DNA from 2 places in the Bacillus sp. EA-CB0995 genome. Region 1 is predicted to be linked to the other one. Evidence: riboswitches for the same ligand, from Rfam matches in the RefSeq annotation. Region 1 holds a riboswitch; the other holds the start of a gene.

Region 1 (7,949 bases):
AGAAAGATTTACCGAAACTTTGCAGCAATTCAAGAATGCAAAAACAGCGGCAGAACAAAAGGTAGTGATTGCACATATTAATGCAATTCGCAATGATTTCAGCACTATGTATAACGTATGTTATATTCGTCACAGTATAGATACGACAGATGAATTCTATAAAGAAGAACAAGATTTCTTTGATGAGTATTCTCCAATTGTGAAAGGGTATGTGACAAAGTATTACGAGGCATTAACACAATCCCCATTTCGAAAACAATTAGAAGAATATTATGGTACGCAGCTTTTTGCACTTGCAGAGGCTGAAATGAAGACATATTCTGATGACGTGGTAGCAGATTTACAGTTAGAAAATAAATTATCTTCTCAATATACACAGTTATTAGCGGCAGCTAAAATTTTGTTTGAAGGAGAAGAGCGAACATTATCACAACTTGTTCCGTTTATGGAGCACACAGATCGTAATATGCGTAAACAAGCAAGTGAGGCATATTATGGTTTTTTAGCAGGGCATGAGGAAGAGTTAGACCGTATTTATGATGAACTTGTAAAAGTAAGAACGGCAATTGCGAAGAAACTGGGCTTTAACAATTTTGTAGAGCTTGGATATGCAAGAATGTATCGTACTGACTATAATGCAGAGATGGTTGCAAATTTCCGTAAGCAAGTGCTTGATTACATTGTTCCTGTTGCAACAGAACTTAGACAAAGGCAACAGGCGCGCATTGGGGTAGAGAAACTTGCGTATTATGATGAGAATTTTGAATACGCATCTGGTAACGCTGTACCAAAAGGTGATGCGGATTGGATTGTGAACCACGGCAAAACAATGTATAGAGAACTATCAGAAGAAACAAATGAATTTTTTAACTTTATGTTAGAAAATAATTTACTTGATCTTGTAGCGAAAAAAGGAAAAGCTGGCGGAGGCTATTGTACATATATTGAAAACTATAAAGCACCTTTTATTTTCTCAAATTTTAACGGAACGTCTGGTGACATTGATGTGTTAACGCACGAAGCAGGACATGCTTTCCAAGTATATGAAAGCCGCCATTATGAAATTCCAGAGTATAATTGGCCGACATATGAGGCATGTGAAATTCATTCGATGAGCATGGAGTTTTTCACATGGCCGTGGATGAAATTATTCTTTGAAGAAGATACGGAGAAATATTACTTCTCACACTTAAGTTCGGCTTTACTATTTTTACCATATGGTGTATCTGTTGATGAATTCCAGCATTTTGTATATGAACATCCAGAAGCATCACCAGCTGAGCGTAAAGTAGCTTGGCGTGAGATTGAAAGAAAGTACTTACCGCACCGTGACTATGAAGAAAATGATTATTTAGAGCGCGGAGGCTTTTGGCAACGTCAAGCGCATATTTATAATTCGCCATTTTATTATATTGATTATACGTTAGCGCAAATTTGTGCGCTTCAATTTTGGAAACGCTCTAGAGAGAATCGTCAAGAAGCATGGGGAGATTATGTTCATCTTTGCCGTCAAGGCGGAAGTAAATCATTCTTACAATTAGTTGAAACGGCAAATTTAACTTCTCCATTTGCTGATGGATGTGTGAAGGGTGTTATCGATGAAATTCATGCGTGGTTAGATGGAGTAGATGACACAAAATTGTAAAAAATATACACTGTTTTTTATGAATTTGCAATCGACACATGTTTGGAAAAATGAGATAATAAAAGAAAATTTAGAATAATTTAAAAAGAGGTGTTTCTTTAGAAGAAGCGCCTCTTTTTAACCAAATAGGAGGGAGAAATATGGTGCAATCTTATGCAAATATGAACATGGAGACGTTATTACGAGGAATGTCGTCTACAAGACAGATGCTTTTATCAGAAATCGAAATGTTAACAGATACAGAAATTAATACGAAACCGCGCCGTGATAAATGGAGCATTATGCAAGTTTTACATCACCTTCACCTTAGTGAACAATCTGTTACATCCGCAATTGTATATGCACTTCATAAAAACGAAAGAAAAGTTGTTCCACTACAAGACCTTCAAGTTACACTCGATCGAACAAGAAAGAGAGAAGCCCCTCAGCAAATGCAACCAACAGAAACGTTAATGAAAAAAGCACAAATGATTCAATTGCTGCAAAGTTCAAGAGAAAAGCTTTTGCATGTTCTTCATAGTATTGTTAATGAAAAAGAACTATTTGAAAAATCGCTCAAACACCCTATATTTGATGAGCTTAATTTATATCAATGGGTACAATTTTTAGATTTACATGAACAACGTCATCTTACACAGTTAAAAGAAGCGAAACATTCAATTTTGCAAAGATAAAGTGAAACTTCCATCAGTAGATTCAATAGCTGATGGAAGTTTTTTTATGAATGATTCAGAGTACTTGCAGGCGACATGCACCACTGTTGTTTCAATTGCCATGAATTTTCTATCACTTCACGTATGTATATTCCTACTTTATATGTTGGAACATATATAAGGACATCTTAAAAGGAGTTGAGATAATGGGAAATAAAAAGAAGGAGCAAGAACGACAATGGAAAGCGCGAAAAGAACATCAGCAGCCACATGGGAAAGTGAAGACTTTTGCAGAGCTTGTGGATGAAACGAAAAAACCGTGATGCAGTTGCATCACGGTTTTTCTGTTAAAGGAAATGTAAGAAGGAAAGATGTTCCAACATTTTTCTTGCTAGAGATATCAATTTTTCCGTTCATTGCTTTTATAACGCTAAACACAACCATCATTCCAAGACCTGTACCCTTTTCTTTTGTAGAGTAAAAAGGAGAACCGAGGCGTTTTACTTGTTCGTTGTTCATACCAATTCCGGTATCTTGAATATGTAATTGGATGTGTTTATGAGCGGGTGTTAAGGTAAATGTAAGGTCTCCGCCGTTTGGCATCGCTTCAATGCAATTTTTTACAATGTTTAAAAGACATTGATTAAGCTTTTGTTTTTCTCCCGTTATGTAAAATATTTTACTTTGTTTCGTATAATGAATACGAACGTTAGAAAGGTTCGCTAATGGTGTCATGAGCATAAGAGCATGAAGTAATTCTTCTTCTAACTGTAACGTTTGTATTTTTTCAATACTTGGTTTTGCGAATGTTAAATAGTCTGTTAATACATGGTTGGCTTGATCAATACCGTGTATAGCGATGTCTAAGTACAACAGTTTGTCTTGTTCTGAATAGTTTTTTGATTGTAGCAATTGAAGAAATCCTCTCGTTGATGTAAGAGGGTTTCGGATTTCATGTGAGATTGAAGCAGCCATCTCACCAATCAATTGAAATTTCTCAGCATTTACAAGTTCTTTTGCAAGACGAACTTGCGATTGTAATACGTCCATTAAGTATAAAATTAAAATAGTTCCTATGATTGCGCATAATTCGTATGTAATGATATAAGGTATATAGTTCGTTGGATTTGGAGCCATAGATAGAAAATAAGGAATCCAAACTATGCCAAAAATCAGGCAGTAAAAAAAGCTAAATACATTTTTGGTCTTATTTTTCCTTTTATATATGTTTTGTATGTTGCAATAAGAGAAATGTACAAAGCGATAGATGCTATGAAAGAAGGCAGGGCACCGCTCCCGCCAATAAAAAAACGATAAAGATTCATAACACTAAAAATTATACCACCTGCTACTGGGCCACCAGATAATGTTCCGACAATTAGCACGATATGCCGGAAGTCGAATTGAAATCCAAAGTCAACTTTTGCAGCAAATGACATACAGAGAATAGTGGTAATGCTGCAAGAGAGGACAAACACAAATGAATTGAGCTTCGGAGAGTGATTTCCTTTTTCGCTCCAAAATAAATGATAAATTAACATTGTAACTAGAATAAACAATATATTTAAGAAGAGGTACATAATAAAAACCTTCAGCTATAAAACCTCCTTGTTGTGAGAAGTGAAAGATGCGACATCTAAAATTATCATACTATTAATATGAAAGAAAATGAAATGTTATTTTTAGAAAAAATAGAAAAAACAGACGTTTCCCACTCATACACACGCTATGTTACAATGAAAGATGCAAATTGAAGAAGACAGTCCATGCATAGCATGGGAGAGGTTCGCGAACTCCCTCTATAAAAAACTAAGGAGAGAACAATATTCTTTATATATTGTTTTGTTTTTTAGTATGACAGTTCAAGAACGCTCTTTCTTCTTGTAATCGAAAAAAGAGGAGAATGAGTGAAATGAAGAAGGAAAAAGCAGTTGTTGTTTTTAGTGGCGGTCAAGATAGTACAACATGTTTATTTTGGGCGCTTGAACAGTTTGAAGAAGTAGAAACAGTGACGTTTAATTATAATCAGCGCCATAAACTTGAAATTGACTGTGCGGCTGAAATCGCAAAAGAACTAGGTGTGAAGCATACCGTACTTGATATGAGCTTGTTAAATCAGCTTGCTCCTAATGCGTTAACGCGTACAGATATGGAAATTACACATGAAGATGGTGAGCTGCCGTCGACATTTGTGGATGGACGTAACTTATTGTTCTTATCGTTTGCAGCTGTGTTAGCTAAACAAGTAGGAGCGCGTCATATCGTAACAGGCGTGTGTGAAACAGATTTTAGCGGGTATCCAGATTGCCGTGATGTGTTTGTGAAATCGTTAAATGTTACATTGAATTTATCAATGGATTATCCATTCGTTATTCATACACCGCTTATGTGGATTGATAAAGCAGAAACGTGGAAATTGGCAGATGAACTTGGGGCATTTGAGTTTGTCCGTGAAAAAACGTTAACGTGTTATAACGGGATTATTGGTGATGGTTGCGGTGAATGTCCAGCGTGTCAGCTTCGTAAAGCAGGACTTGATAAATATGTACAAGAGCGTAAAGGAGCGAAAGCATAATGACACAAGACTTCTTTGGATTTCGCATTGTTGAAAATCTACAAAAAATCGATCAAGACATTGATCGTAAGCAACTAAAGTATCATAATAAGCGCGTTATGGTTAGTAAAGAATTTACGTTTGATGCTGCACATCATCTACACTGTTATGAAGGGAAATGTAAAAACCTTCATGGACATACGTATAAAGTAATTTTCGGAATTAGTGGTTATGTCAATGAAATTGGCCTAGCGATTGATTTTGGTGATATAAAAGAAATTTGGAAAAATGAAATTGAAATATATTTAGATCATCGTTACTTAAATGAAACACTTCCAGCAATGAATACAACTGCTGAAAATATGGTTGTATGGATTTTTGAGAAAATGGAAGAGGCGCTAACAAAAGGTGATCGACAAAGTGAATATAAAGGAGCGCGTGTTGAGTTTGTGCGCTTATTTGAAACACCAACAAGTTATGCAGAAGTAAGACGGGAGTGGATGATGGGTGAGTAACATTCCTGTGTTAGAGATTTTCGGGCCGACAATTCAAGGAGAAGGAATGGTTGTTGGACAAAAAACAATGTTTGTTCGCACGGCAGGTTGTGATTATAGCTGTGCATGGTGTGATTCTGCGTTTACATGGGACGGTTCTGCGAAAGAGCAAATTCGTCAAATGTCGCCAGAAGAAATTTTTTCTGAGCTGGTGCAAATTGGTGGTGAAAATTTCTCGCATGTAACGATTTCAGGTGGGAATCCAGCGTTGTTGAAACATTTAGGAGAATTGATTTCTTTACTAAAAAAGAAAGGGATTCGTACAGCAATTGAAACGCAAGGAAGTAAATGGCAAGATTGGTTACTTCATATAGATGAGGTAACAATTTCACCAAAGCCACCGAGTTCAAAGATGACAACGGATTTTGTTATGTTGGATTCAATCATTGATAAGCTAGAAGGAAAGGAATTTAGTTTAAAAGTGGTTGTATTTGACGATCAAGATTTTGTATATGCAAAAGAGGTGCATGAACGTTATCCGCACGTTCCGTTCTTCTTACAAGTTGGAAATGATGATACGCAGACGACAGACGATGCATCGTTAATTCAACGTCTGCTTACAAAATATGAATGGCTCATTGATAAAGCAGTACAATGTAAGGAAATGAATGACGCGAAAGTATTGCCGCAACTTCACGCTTTAGTGTGGGGCAATAAACGCGGTGTATAATTACTGTATGAATGAAGGGAGATTTTAAGATGGCTGGAAGACAAGATGAAGATTTGAAAGATGTAACATTACTGGGAAATCAAAATACAAAATATTTATTTGAATATAGCCCGGAAATTTTAGAAACGTTTGATAATAATCACCCGAACCGTGATTATTTTGTAAAATTTAATTGTCCGGAGTTTACAAGCTTATGCCCGAAAACGGGACAACCAGATTTTGCGACAATTTACATTAGCTACATTCCAGAGCAAAAAATGGTGGAGAGTAAATCGTTAAAGTTATATTTATTTAGTTTCCGCAATCATGGAGATTTTCATGAAGATTGTATGAATGTAATTATGAATGACTTAATTAAACTAATGGACCCTCGCTACATTGAAGTATGGGGTAAATTTACACCCCGTGGTGGTATTTCTATTGATCCATATTGTAACTACGGACGTCCTGGTACAAAATATGAAAAAATGGCTGAATATCGTTTAATGAATCATGATCTATATCCAGAAACAGTAGATAATCGCTAAAGAAAGAAGAGGCAGCTTTGTAGGCTGCCTCTTTTTTCTAGTATTCTATGCATGTTGCGTAATAATTGTATAGTTTTTATGATTGACAACAGTAAGCGGTTCCATATCTAACTCTCTAAAATTATCCATAATTGTTATATCTACAATAACAGAGTTTTTATTTACTTTTTGAACGCGCCCTTGTAAACCGTCTTTGAATTCAATGATATCTCCAGCTTCTGCGATTTTCATAAGCAACTCTCCTTGTTACATTTTTACGAAAAAGAGAACAAGATTCGTTCTTTTTGTATTTTTCTTTATTTTGAACGATATTTCATCTTTTGTAAATGTTTCCATGAAAATTTTTTGAAAAAAATACTAATTTTTCACAAGAAATTCATAGTAGGAAACTCATATTCATAATTGTAACATGTATGTAAGAAACTCATATTCATAATTGTAACATGAGTATATGGGAGTATAATGAAACGGGGGGGCGATAAAATGGCACTTGAGATTGTGGGGAGCTTGATAGCTATTCTTTTATTTCTGTTTGCATATACGAAATTAAAAATGATTCGAGAACATGAAACATACATATACTATGAGGGAGTTGATAGTGTATCTTCTTTTTCTAGTCATGAAGATGGGAGCACTGAATGAGACCTGTATGGATTTGTAATAATATAATGTGAAGCATGTTGAACGGAGAGTGAGAAAGATGCAAATTTCTTTCATAAGTCATGGACGCTCTAGTGTTCACAAAAAAGCGATTACAGTACGAGAATTTCAAGAATGGCTGCAAAGATATGAAGATGAAGATATTATGAGAGACACAGACATTCCAAGTAAAACGCTCGAAGTGATTGAAGCCTCCAAGTTTATAGTGGCAAGTGATCAAAAAAGCGCTGTTCAATCAGCAACAATGTTGACTAACAATATTACTTTTATTCAGAATCCACTTTTTCGCGAAGCTGCTATTCCTTCTATTTTACCTGTACCAAGATGGATGAAATATAAACCGAATGTATGGATGTTTTTAGGTCGCGCATTTTGGATGGTCGGTTATTCGAAGGATGTTGAATCATACTTAGAAGTACAAAAAAGAGCGAAGCAAGCAGCGGATGTATTGATCGGATATGCAAATGTATATCAGCGAGTTGCTCTTATTGGACATAGTTATTTTAATACGATGATTGGTAAGGAGCTGCGTGCTCGAGGATGGCATGGACCGCTGCTGTTTCAGACGAAACCGTGGGGGTGTACAATTTATACTTTTCACGAAGTAAGAGAAGGAAATGTATTTGTAACGTATACATGAAAACTCCCGCCACTTATCTCCTTCGGATCTTGAAGTGGGGGTTTCT
Region 2 (7,949 bases), 240 kb from region 1:
GGTCTTTCCGTGAAAGAAGCAAAAAAACGTATCGCGCAATATGGGAAAAATGAACGATATGCAAATAAAAAAATCATGCTGGCTTATATCATGATGAAGTTGATTGAAAAAGTAAGTCTGTTTGAAAAGGATACGAATCAAACGAGTGCAACAACATCAAAAACAGTTGCTGTTTTAAGATTAGTAAATGATAAAGCAAATGGAGTAGATACAGATTCTGAAATGATGAATATTCCTGTAGAAGAATTGGTTCCAGGTGATGTAATTTGTCTTTCCGCAGGTGATACTGTGCCAGCTGATGCCCGCATTATTTACGCGAAAGATTTATTATTAGATGAATCTCCTTTAACAGGAAAAGAAATGCTTGTAGAAAAATATGAAAGTTGTTATCATATCGAAAAAAGCGATTTATGCCGTTAAAACGCATAAAAGATTACAATCCACTTTATCTTGAGAATTTATGCTACAAAAGCACCCATATTGTTAATGGAACAGCAAAGGCAGTTGTTGTTTCAACTGGAAATAATACGTATGTGGAACTATTAAATCAATATTGTAAGTAATCTTTATAGATGCTAAATGGAGTAAATCATTGTATAATAAAAAGTACAATCATCATTGATTATTTACAACCTTGCGTCATGACGTGAGGTTTTTATTTTTGTCATTAGGAGAGGAATTATGAAAAAAGTATTATTAGTAGATGGTATGGCACTATTATTTCGTGCTTTTTATGCAACAAGTGTCTACGGACAATTTATGAAAAGACAAGATGGTACTCCGACAAACGGGATTCATGGTTATATGAAGCATTTATTAACAGCGTCTGGGACAATTGAGCCGACTCATATTGTAACGTGCTGGGATATGGGGAGTACAACTTTTCGAACAGAAGCGTTTTCAAACTATAAGGCGAATCGCGGGGCACCGCCAGAAGAATTAATTCCACAATTCGATTTAGTGCAAGAAATGACTGCGCATTTATCTATTCCAGTCATTGGTATGAAAGGATATGAAGCTGATGACTGTCTTGGAACATTAGCAAAAGCGTATCAAAATGAAGCAGAAGTGTTTATTTTAACGGGTGATACAGATTTGCTGCAGCTTGTTGATACAAATATTACAGTTATGCTCCTTCGCAAAGGAATTGGAAACTATGAATATTACACGCCTGAAAAAATTATCGAAGAAAAAGGTGTACAGCCGTGGCAGATTGTTCACGCGAAGGCATTTATGGGTGATTCAAGTGACAATTATCCAGGAGTAAAGGGCATTGGTGAAAAGACAGCATATAAGCTCATTCAAGAGCACGGAACAGTTACAGCTGTTTTAGAAAACATTACACTATTAACGAAAACACAGCGTACAAAAATTGAAAATGACTTAGACAATTTGCATATGTCATTACAACTTGCACAAATTCATTGTGAAGTGCCAATTTCTTGTGAATTAGAAGAAGCTCTTCACACAATTGATATAGAGAAAATACGATTCGTTTGTGAGCAAATGAATTGGGGCAGACCTGAAATGTTTGTAAATATGTTATAAAGTGAAACTTCCATCAGCGGGGGTCTTACTGCCCGTTAATGCGGGATAAAAAGAGATTCTTGAAAAGGATTTATTTTAGAATATAGATAACGCCCAATCAAACTATACATTTGATTGGGCGTTATTATTTATATTTAAAACATTTCAACTAGATATGGTTTCTACCATATCTAGTTTTTTTAGATTGATTGTAAAGGTAGTAAACAAACTGTTGGAAGAGTTATGTTTTAATCGCAAAGCTATACACATATTGACTCATGAAAAAATATACATAGTTTTCATTTAAAATTCAAATGGATTTCACACAAATCTTTTATTATTACACAATAAAGATAATTAATTATCTTTTATATAAATGAAATCTTTCATATCAATCAAGGAGGAAATTAAGTATGCGAAAAAAAATAAGAAAATCCTTTAAACAATTACTAATAGAAAATAAACAATTATTATTGAATGATAAGGAGAATATAAGAGAAATTGAAGAAAAAATTGAAAAACGACATGTATCATATGGAGCGGTGAGTAACTGAGAAAAAAGTTTTTGAGTAGGAAAATCCACATAATAAGGGGATAATCTATAAATCTTGAATATACATTTAATTAAAACAGTGCCACTTAAGGTGCCGCTAATTCGAAAGTCCTTTCAGTGATAACCTGAAAGGACTTTGTTTATCTAGCTTATTATTGGAAAGAATGTTAAAAAAATTTTATTTGTAAACGATTTCTTGTAAATGAGTGAGTAAACGACTATGAATACGTAACAAAGTTTGAATATCTTCTTGTGGCATTTTTTCTAATGCAATCATCATTGCACGATAAGAGGATGAATTTTCGATAGATTTTTTTGTGATTTCTTTTCCTTCAGAAGTGACGTTTAATTTGAGTTCTCTTCGATCTTCTTGAGATTGTGCTCTTTCTACCAATCCGAGCTGAAAGAGTCCCTCTACACTTACACTTACTGTACTTTTAGGTAAAGAAAGCATTTCTGCTACTGCTTTTAAAGTAAGGTCTGGTTTTGTATAAATAGTGTTTAAAATCCCCATTTGAGATACCGTCAATCCTAAGCTAGCAGCATTTTGTTGGGTGAATGAAACAATTGTTTTTTGAATCTCTAAAAATGATTGCATGATTTTTGTGGTTGTATGTAAATCGTTATTCGCCATTGCTAATCCTTCTTCCTATGTATTTAGTTCGTTTTTAAACAGTTCAACATTAAACTAAATGAAATGAATAATTAACGAATTTTATTTTTTATCCTGCTATTCGCGGGTGGTCATACCCTCGCCTTAAGGTTATGAGGGATCAGAAGAAGATAGCTACTTGATTGGTTCAACTAACCATTGGTGGGGGAAACCGCTAATAGAAGTTTCACTTTATTTTTCAGAAAAACAGGAGATTCTACAGCAGTTTTCAAAGAAAATTCATTCTCATAACGCTCGAAAACATGTATGATAGAGAGTGGAGAATTTTTCAAATTAGGTGGGGACATCATGCAAACAGTTCAAGATTACCTTTCATTCTTACATACAAAAGGATTTAAATTATCAGAGGAAGCACAAGGATTTATTATGTTTGGTCAAGGATATACAGGTTCATCTGATAGAATTGTGAATGTGGCGATTGAAGCGACGATTAAGCATCAATTACAGTTTGATGGTAGTTACTTTATTGCTTTGTTAGAACGATTAAATGAAGAGAAAATTACCGATAAAAAAAGCGCGGTGGCTTTTATGCGGAAGTTACAAACATAACTTCATGCAGCCTGCGCTTCTTTTTTTGTTTATTTGGGAGTTCCACAAAGATCATTCCTAAGAAAATGCAAATGCATCCGATGATAGCTGATACTGACAATTGTTCATTCGCAACAAGAACACCTGTGATTGCAGCAAAGACTGGCTCCATTGCGAAAATAATGGCAACGCGGGTCGGTGACGTGTACTTTTGTGCTGTTGTCTGAATAAAGAATGCAAGAGAAGTAGCAAATAGCGATGTTAGCAATAATGCAAACAAAAATGAGCGATTCGTCCATAATGATAGCGAAAATAATTTCTCCCAATCTTCAAACAAAAACGCACAAATAGAAGAGAAGAGTCCAACTGCTAATATTTGTGTTGTACTTAATAATAGCGGAGACACCTTTTTTGAAAAGAATCCATTTACAAGTATGTGAGCAGCAAATGCTACAGCGCAACCTAAGATCAGAAGGTCTCCTATATTCAATTGAAAAGAATCTCCAGCTGTTAATAAGAACAATCCAATTGTAGCTACTGTAATTCCGAGTACAATAAATATATTCGCTTTTTGCTTTAAAAAGATAAACGATAAAACAGGTACCATGACAATACTAAGCCCTGTTAAAAATCCTGCTTTAGAAGAAGTTGTATATAATAAGCCGAATGTTTGTAACAAGTAACCAATAAATAAAAAGAATCCTACTATGATACCAGCGAAGCTACTATACCTTGCACGTTTAATAGGTATTTTTTTTATAGAAATGAGCTGAATAACCAGTAAAATAAGTCCAGCTAATAAGAAACGTACAGCATTAAAAGAAAATGGACCGACAAATGACATAGCATTTTGAACCACAACAAACGTAGCTCCCCAAATAAAGGCAACGAACAACAATGCGAGAGGAGCAATCCACTCTTTTTTCAATACACTACCCCCGTTCATTTTTTAAAATTGCTTTTCGCGCTAATTCATCTGCTACTTTATTTTGACTGCTTGGAATCCACTTCATAAAAAAGAGATCAAATTGCTGGGTCATTTGCAATGCTTCTTCTAAAAGTGGTGCATATAAGGGATTCTTCGCATATTGTTTTTCAACAGCTTGTTCTACAAGCTGAGAATCTGTTCGAAACGATACAATTTTATAATTATGTTCGGTGCAATATTTTAATGCAGCAAGTAATGCGTGATACTCAGCTTCATGATTGCTCATAACTCCAAGTGGAACAGAAAGCTGCACAGGCGGTTGAATACCTTTGATAAAAACCCCGGCGCCAGAAGGACCAGGGTTTCCTTTTGATGCACCATCAATGTACACTTCAATCAAATTGAAAACCTCCGATTAACCGATTGTAATGCCATAGCGGCATGTAAATGTTTCATTCGCTTTTAACATTTGAATTCCTTTTTTTCTGTAAAGTCTTTTACGGGCTCTACTTCATCAGCAATGCCATACCAAGGTTCAATACATAGAAACGGTGCGCCGTCTCCAGGTGTCCACACACCCACAAATGGAAATCCTTCAGATGCTACTTTAATAAATTTATTATGTTTGTGAGAGCGGATGGCAATTTCGTTTTTGTTCATGTTTTCAAAAATAAGCGCATCGTTTTTAAATAAATCGTATGTAAGTGGAAGTTCGGTTGTTTCTTCTGCTACTATGAGTTTATTTTTAGAAAGAAACGGTCCTTCTAATACGCTTGTTTCTAAGTGCTCTAGAGTGCTGAAAGATAAGTAGTAATCTGTGAAAGATTCATTTGATAGTAAAGGACAATTAAAACCAGGGTGTCCTCCAATTGAAAAATACATTTCTTTTGTGTTTGGATTGATTACTTCATATGTTACGTATACAGATGTTTCATGTAATTCATAAGAAACGAGTAATTCAAATGCAAACGGATAGTTTTGTAATGTTTCTTCATTACTCGTTACTACGTATGTAATTTTTGATTCACTTTGTTCTTTTATTGTAAATGTTAGATCGCGAGCAAATCCATGCTGTGTTAACGAATAAGATTTTCCATCAACATAATATGTATTATCTACTAATCTTCCGACGATTGGGAATAAAATGGGAGCACGTCGTCCCCAATACTTTGAATCCCCTTGCCACATATATTCTGTACGATCTTCTTTTAAGCGAATGCTTTGCAATTCTGCACCTTTTTCAGAAATAGAAACGATCACTTTTTCGTTTTGAATCGTTGCTGTCATGAATAATCCCTCCAAAATCTTTCATGTTTTTTATTATACGTCCTATAAAAAGAAAAGGATAGTTTATCCCGCATTAACGGGCAGTAATACTCCCACCTCAAAATTCGGTGAAAGCATTGTCCAGCTCTAGCGGCTAGAATCTCCGGTCGTTTCGCCCCCTCGGACGAGGCAAAAAGCGCCTCTCTGTCGGGGGCTCCAACGTCCTGCGATTCTGAACGAGCCGCTTCCGCTTTTCTAAAGAAGTTAGGTGGGAGATAAACTGCCCGTAAAAACCCGATTGGTTCAACTAATAATCAGTGGGGGATGAAGAAAACCCCCACTGATTAAAGTTTCACTTTATGACTATCCCTTTGTAATTCAGGTCATTTGATACATCTTCTGCCATATTGACTTGAATTCAAATTATAAATATAATGTAATTTTGTTCATTTGCATATTCAAGTGGTTCGTAACCATCCCACGTAAAAAAACTAAGGAGATCATACAATGAAAATTAAGACACTTGTTGGTAACGGGATTTTAGCAGCTTTATATATTGCCGTTTCCATGCTTATTCAGCCTTTTGGTTTTACGAATATTCAATTTCGTATTTCGGAAATGTTCAATCATCTTGTTGTGTTCAATAAAAAATATATTTATGGGATTGTGTTAGGCGTATTTTTAACAAACCTCTTTTTCTCACCAATGATTGCATATGATCTTGTATTTGGGGTGGGGCAATCTATTATTGCCTTACTTTGTACAATTGTTTCTATGCGCTTTATAAAAGGGATATGGGCGCGTATGATTTTTAATACTGTTGTCTTTACGGTTACAATGTTCCTTATTGCGATTGAACTACATCTTGCATTCGACTTACCATTTTTGTTTACATGGCTAACATGTGCAATTGGTGAATTTATTGTAATGGCTATTGGAGCACCTGTTATGTATTTTATTAATAAACGAGTGCAGTTTGAAAAGTTTGTGTAAGATGGATAAGAGAGTTGTTCACTTAATAGTGACAACTCTTATTTCTTTTCCTCAATTTATATTTGCAGGAGTTTCATTTTATCCCGCTATTTTGGAGCAGTAAGACCCTCACCTCAAGACTCAGAGAGAAGCGAAGAAGATAGGTGGGGGATAATTGCTGGCATGCGCCCGATTGGTTCAACTAACCATCAGCGGGGGATGAAAAAACCCACTGATGGAAGTTTCACTTTATCGTGCGGAGATGTGATGTATTCGGAATAGAATACTGTGCTCATAGACAAAATATTATAAAATGAACATGTAATATTTGGTAGTGTATTGATTTTGTATGTAAAAGGGGGAGCAAAATGAAATATAAAATAACTTGGCTATATCGAACAAAGCATGGTTTAGAGACCAAACTTGAAACAGATTACCTTCGTTTAGAAGAGACGATGCAGTTTGCAGCAGACTTTGAAAAAACAGGGAGAGCGAAAGAACTGTTGTTTTATGATGAAATGGGGACAGAGTGGACGTTAAAAGAAGTTAAGAAATTGAGTAAACAAGTTGAAGAAGAGCCGCAAGATCTCTTATTGTATTTCGATGGAGGGTACGATATTGAGAAGAAAGAAGCGGGCGTGGGAGTGAGTATTTATTATAAGAAGCAGGGAAAAACGTATCGAATTCGTCGCAATGCTTACATAGAAGGAATTGATGATAATAATGAAGCGGAATATGCTGCGTTATTATACGGAATGAATGTGCTAGAAGAGCTAGGAGTTAAGTATGAATCCGTTATACTTCGCGGTGATTCTCAAGTGGTGCTCCAGCAATTAGCAGGTGAATGGCCATGTTATGAGGAACATTTAATCCATTATTTAGATCAAGTCGAACAAAAAGCAAAACAGATGAGAATAAAACTGATATGTGAACCTGTTTCTAGAAAACAGAATAAAGAAGCTCATCAATTGGCAACGCAAGCACTTGAAGGAACGGATATTGATAGTCATAAAGAAATAACAGAGTAGGGGTGTGAAGGAGTGGATCGTAAGCAGCTCATTACGGAAGTGAATGATTTATTAGAAACATATTGCGATGGCTGCTTTTTACAGCAGCATTTTCGAAAAGAACATAGTAAATATTATGCCCACTCCTTTTGCATTCGGCAATGCACAATAGGAGCAAAGCTAAAGGAGTATGGAAACCGATTATCTTGAACGATTCCCTATTTACTTTGTTGAGATAGGGAATTTTATACGATTATATGTAGAAAACTTACAGTAGTTTTTATCCTGCTATTTTGGGGCAGTAAGACCCCCACCTCAAGATTTAGAGAGAAACGAGGAAGATAAGTGGGGGATGAAAAAACACTGATGGAAGTTTCACTTTATAGTTCGTTACGTACATAATAAAAACATCCAGAGAACCCCCTGGATGTTTTTTAATGCTTTGCTTCTTGTAATTGATTCTCGCATTTCTCTAATTTTTCTTCTTGATCTAAT

What was found. A riboswitch is a leader RNA that binds a small molecule or an ion and turns the genes downstream of it on or off. The one in region 1 is predicted to bind preQ1.
Region 2: linked by a shared signal. The riboswitch ahead of ACEWFJ_RS16725 (QueT transporter family protein) and the one ahead of queC (7-cyano-7-deazaguanine synthase QueC) in region 1 are both predicted to bind preQ1.

What each region holds. Positions count from the first base shown of each region.
Region 1 covers NZ_CP169269.1:3,480,547-3,488,495, reverse strand. The annotation lists gene ACEWFJ_RS18035 (M3 family oligoendopeptidase) at 1-1,645, shown strand, start outside; gene ACEWFJ_RS18030 (DinB family protein) at 1,786-2,319, shown strand; gene ACEWFJ_RS18025 (DUF6254 family protein) at 2,505-2,621, shown strand; partial or broken gene ACEWFJ_RS18020 (ATP-binding protein) at 2,632-3,839, opposite strand; PreQ1 riboswitch class I at 4,074-4,117, shown strand; gene queC (7-cyano-7-deazaguanine synthase QueC) at 4,211-4,873, shown strand; gene queD (6-carboxytetrahydropterin synthase QueD) at 4,873-5,367, shown strand; gene queE (7-carboxy-7-deazaguanine synthase QueE) at 5,360-6,076, shown strand; gene queF (preQ(1) synthase) at 6,106-6,603, shown strand; gene ACEWFJ_RS17995 (YkvS family protein) at 6,649-6,834, opposite strand; gene ACEWFJ_RS17990 (hypothetical protein) at 7,087-7,245, shown strand; gene ACEWFJ_RS17985 (histidine phosphatase family protein) at 7,304-7,903, shown strand.
Region 2 covers NZ_CP169269.1:3,241,699-3,249,647, reverse strand. The annotation lists partial or broken gene ACEWFJ_RS16765 (P-type ATPase actuator domain-containing protein) at 1-563, shown strand, start outside; gene ACEWFJ_RS16760 (5'-3' exonuclease) at 682-1,548, shown strand; gene ACEWFJ_RS16755 (FbpB family small basic protein) at 1,941-2,081, shown strand; gene ACEWFJ_RS16750 (MarR family winged helix-turn-helix transcriptional regulator) at 2,259-2,714, opposite strand; gene ACEWFJ_RS16745 (DUF6123 family protein) at 3,042-3,302, shown strand; gene ACEWFJ_RS16740 (DMT family transporter) at 3,280-4,209, opposite strand; gene ACEWFJ_RS16735 (reverse transcriptase-like protein) at 4,214-4,609, opposite strand; partial or broken gene ACEWFJ_RS16730 (aldose 1-epimerase family protein) at 4,625-5,496, opposite strand; PreQ1 riboswitch class I at 5,932-5,976, shown strand; gene ACEWFJ_RS16725 (QueT transporter family protein) at 5,983-6,468, shown strand; gene ACEWFJ_RS16720 (ribonuclease H family protein) at 6,816-7,475, shown strand; gene ACEWFJ_RS16715 (zinc-finger domain-containing protein) at 7,488-7,664, shown strand; gene ACEWFJ_RS16710 (DUF2564 family protein) at 7,889-7,949, opposite strand, start outside.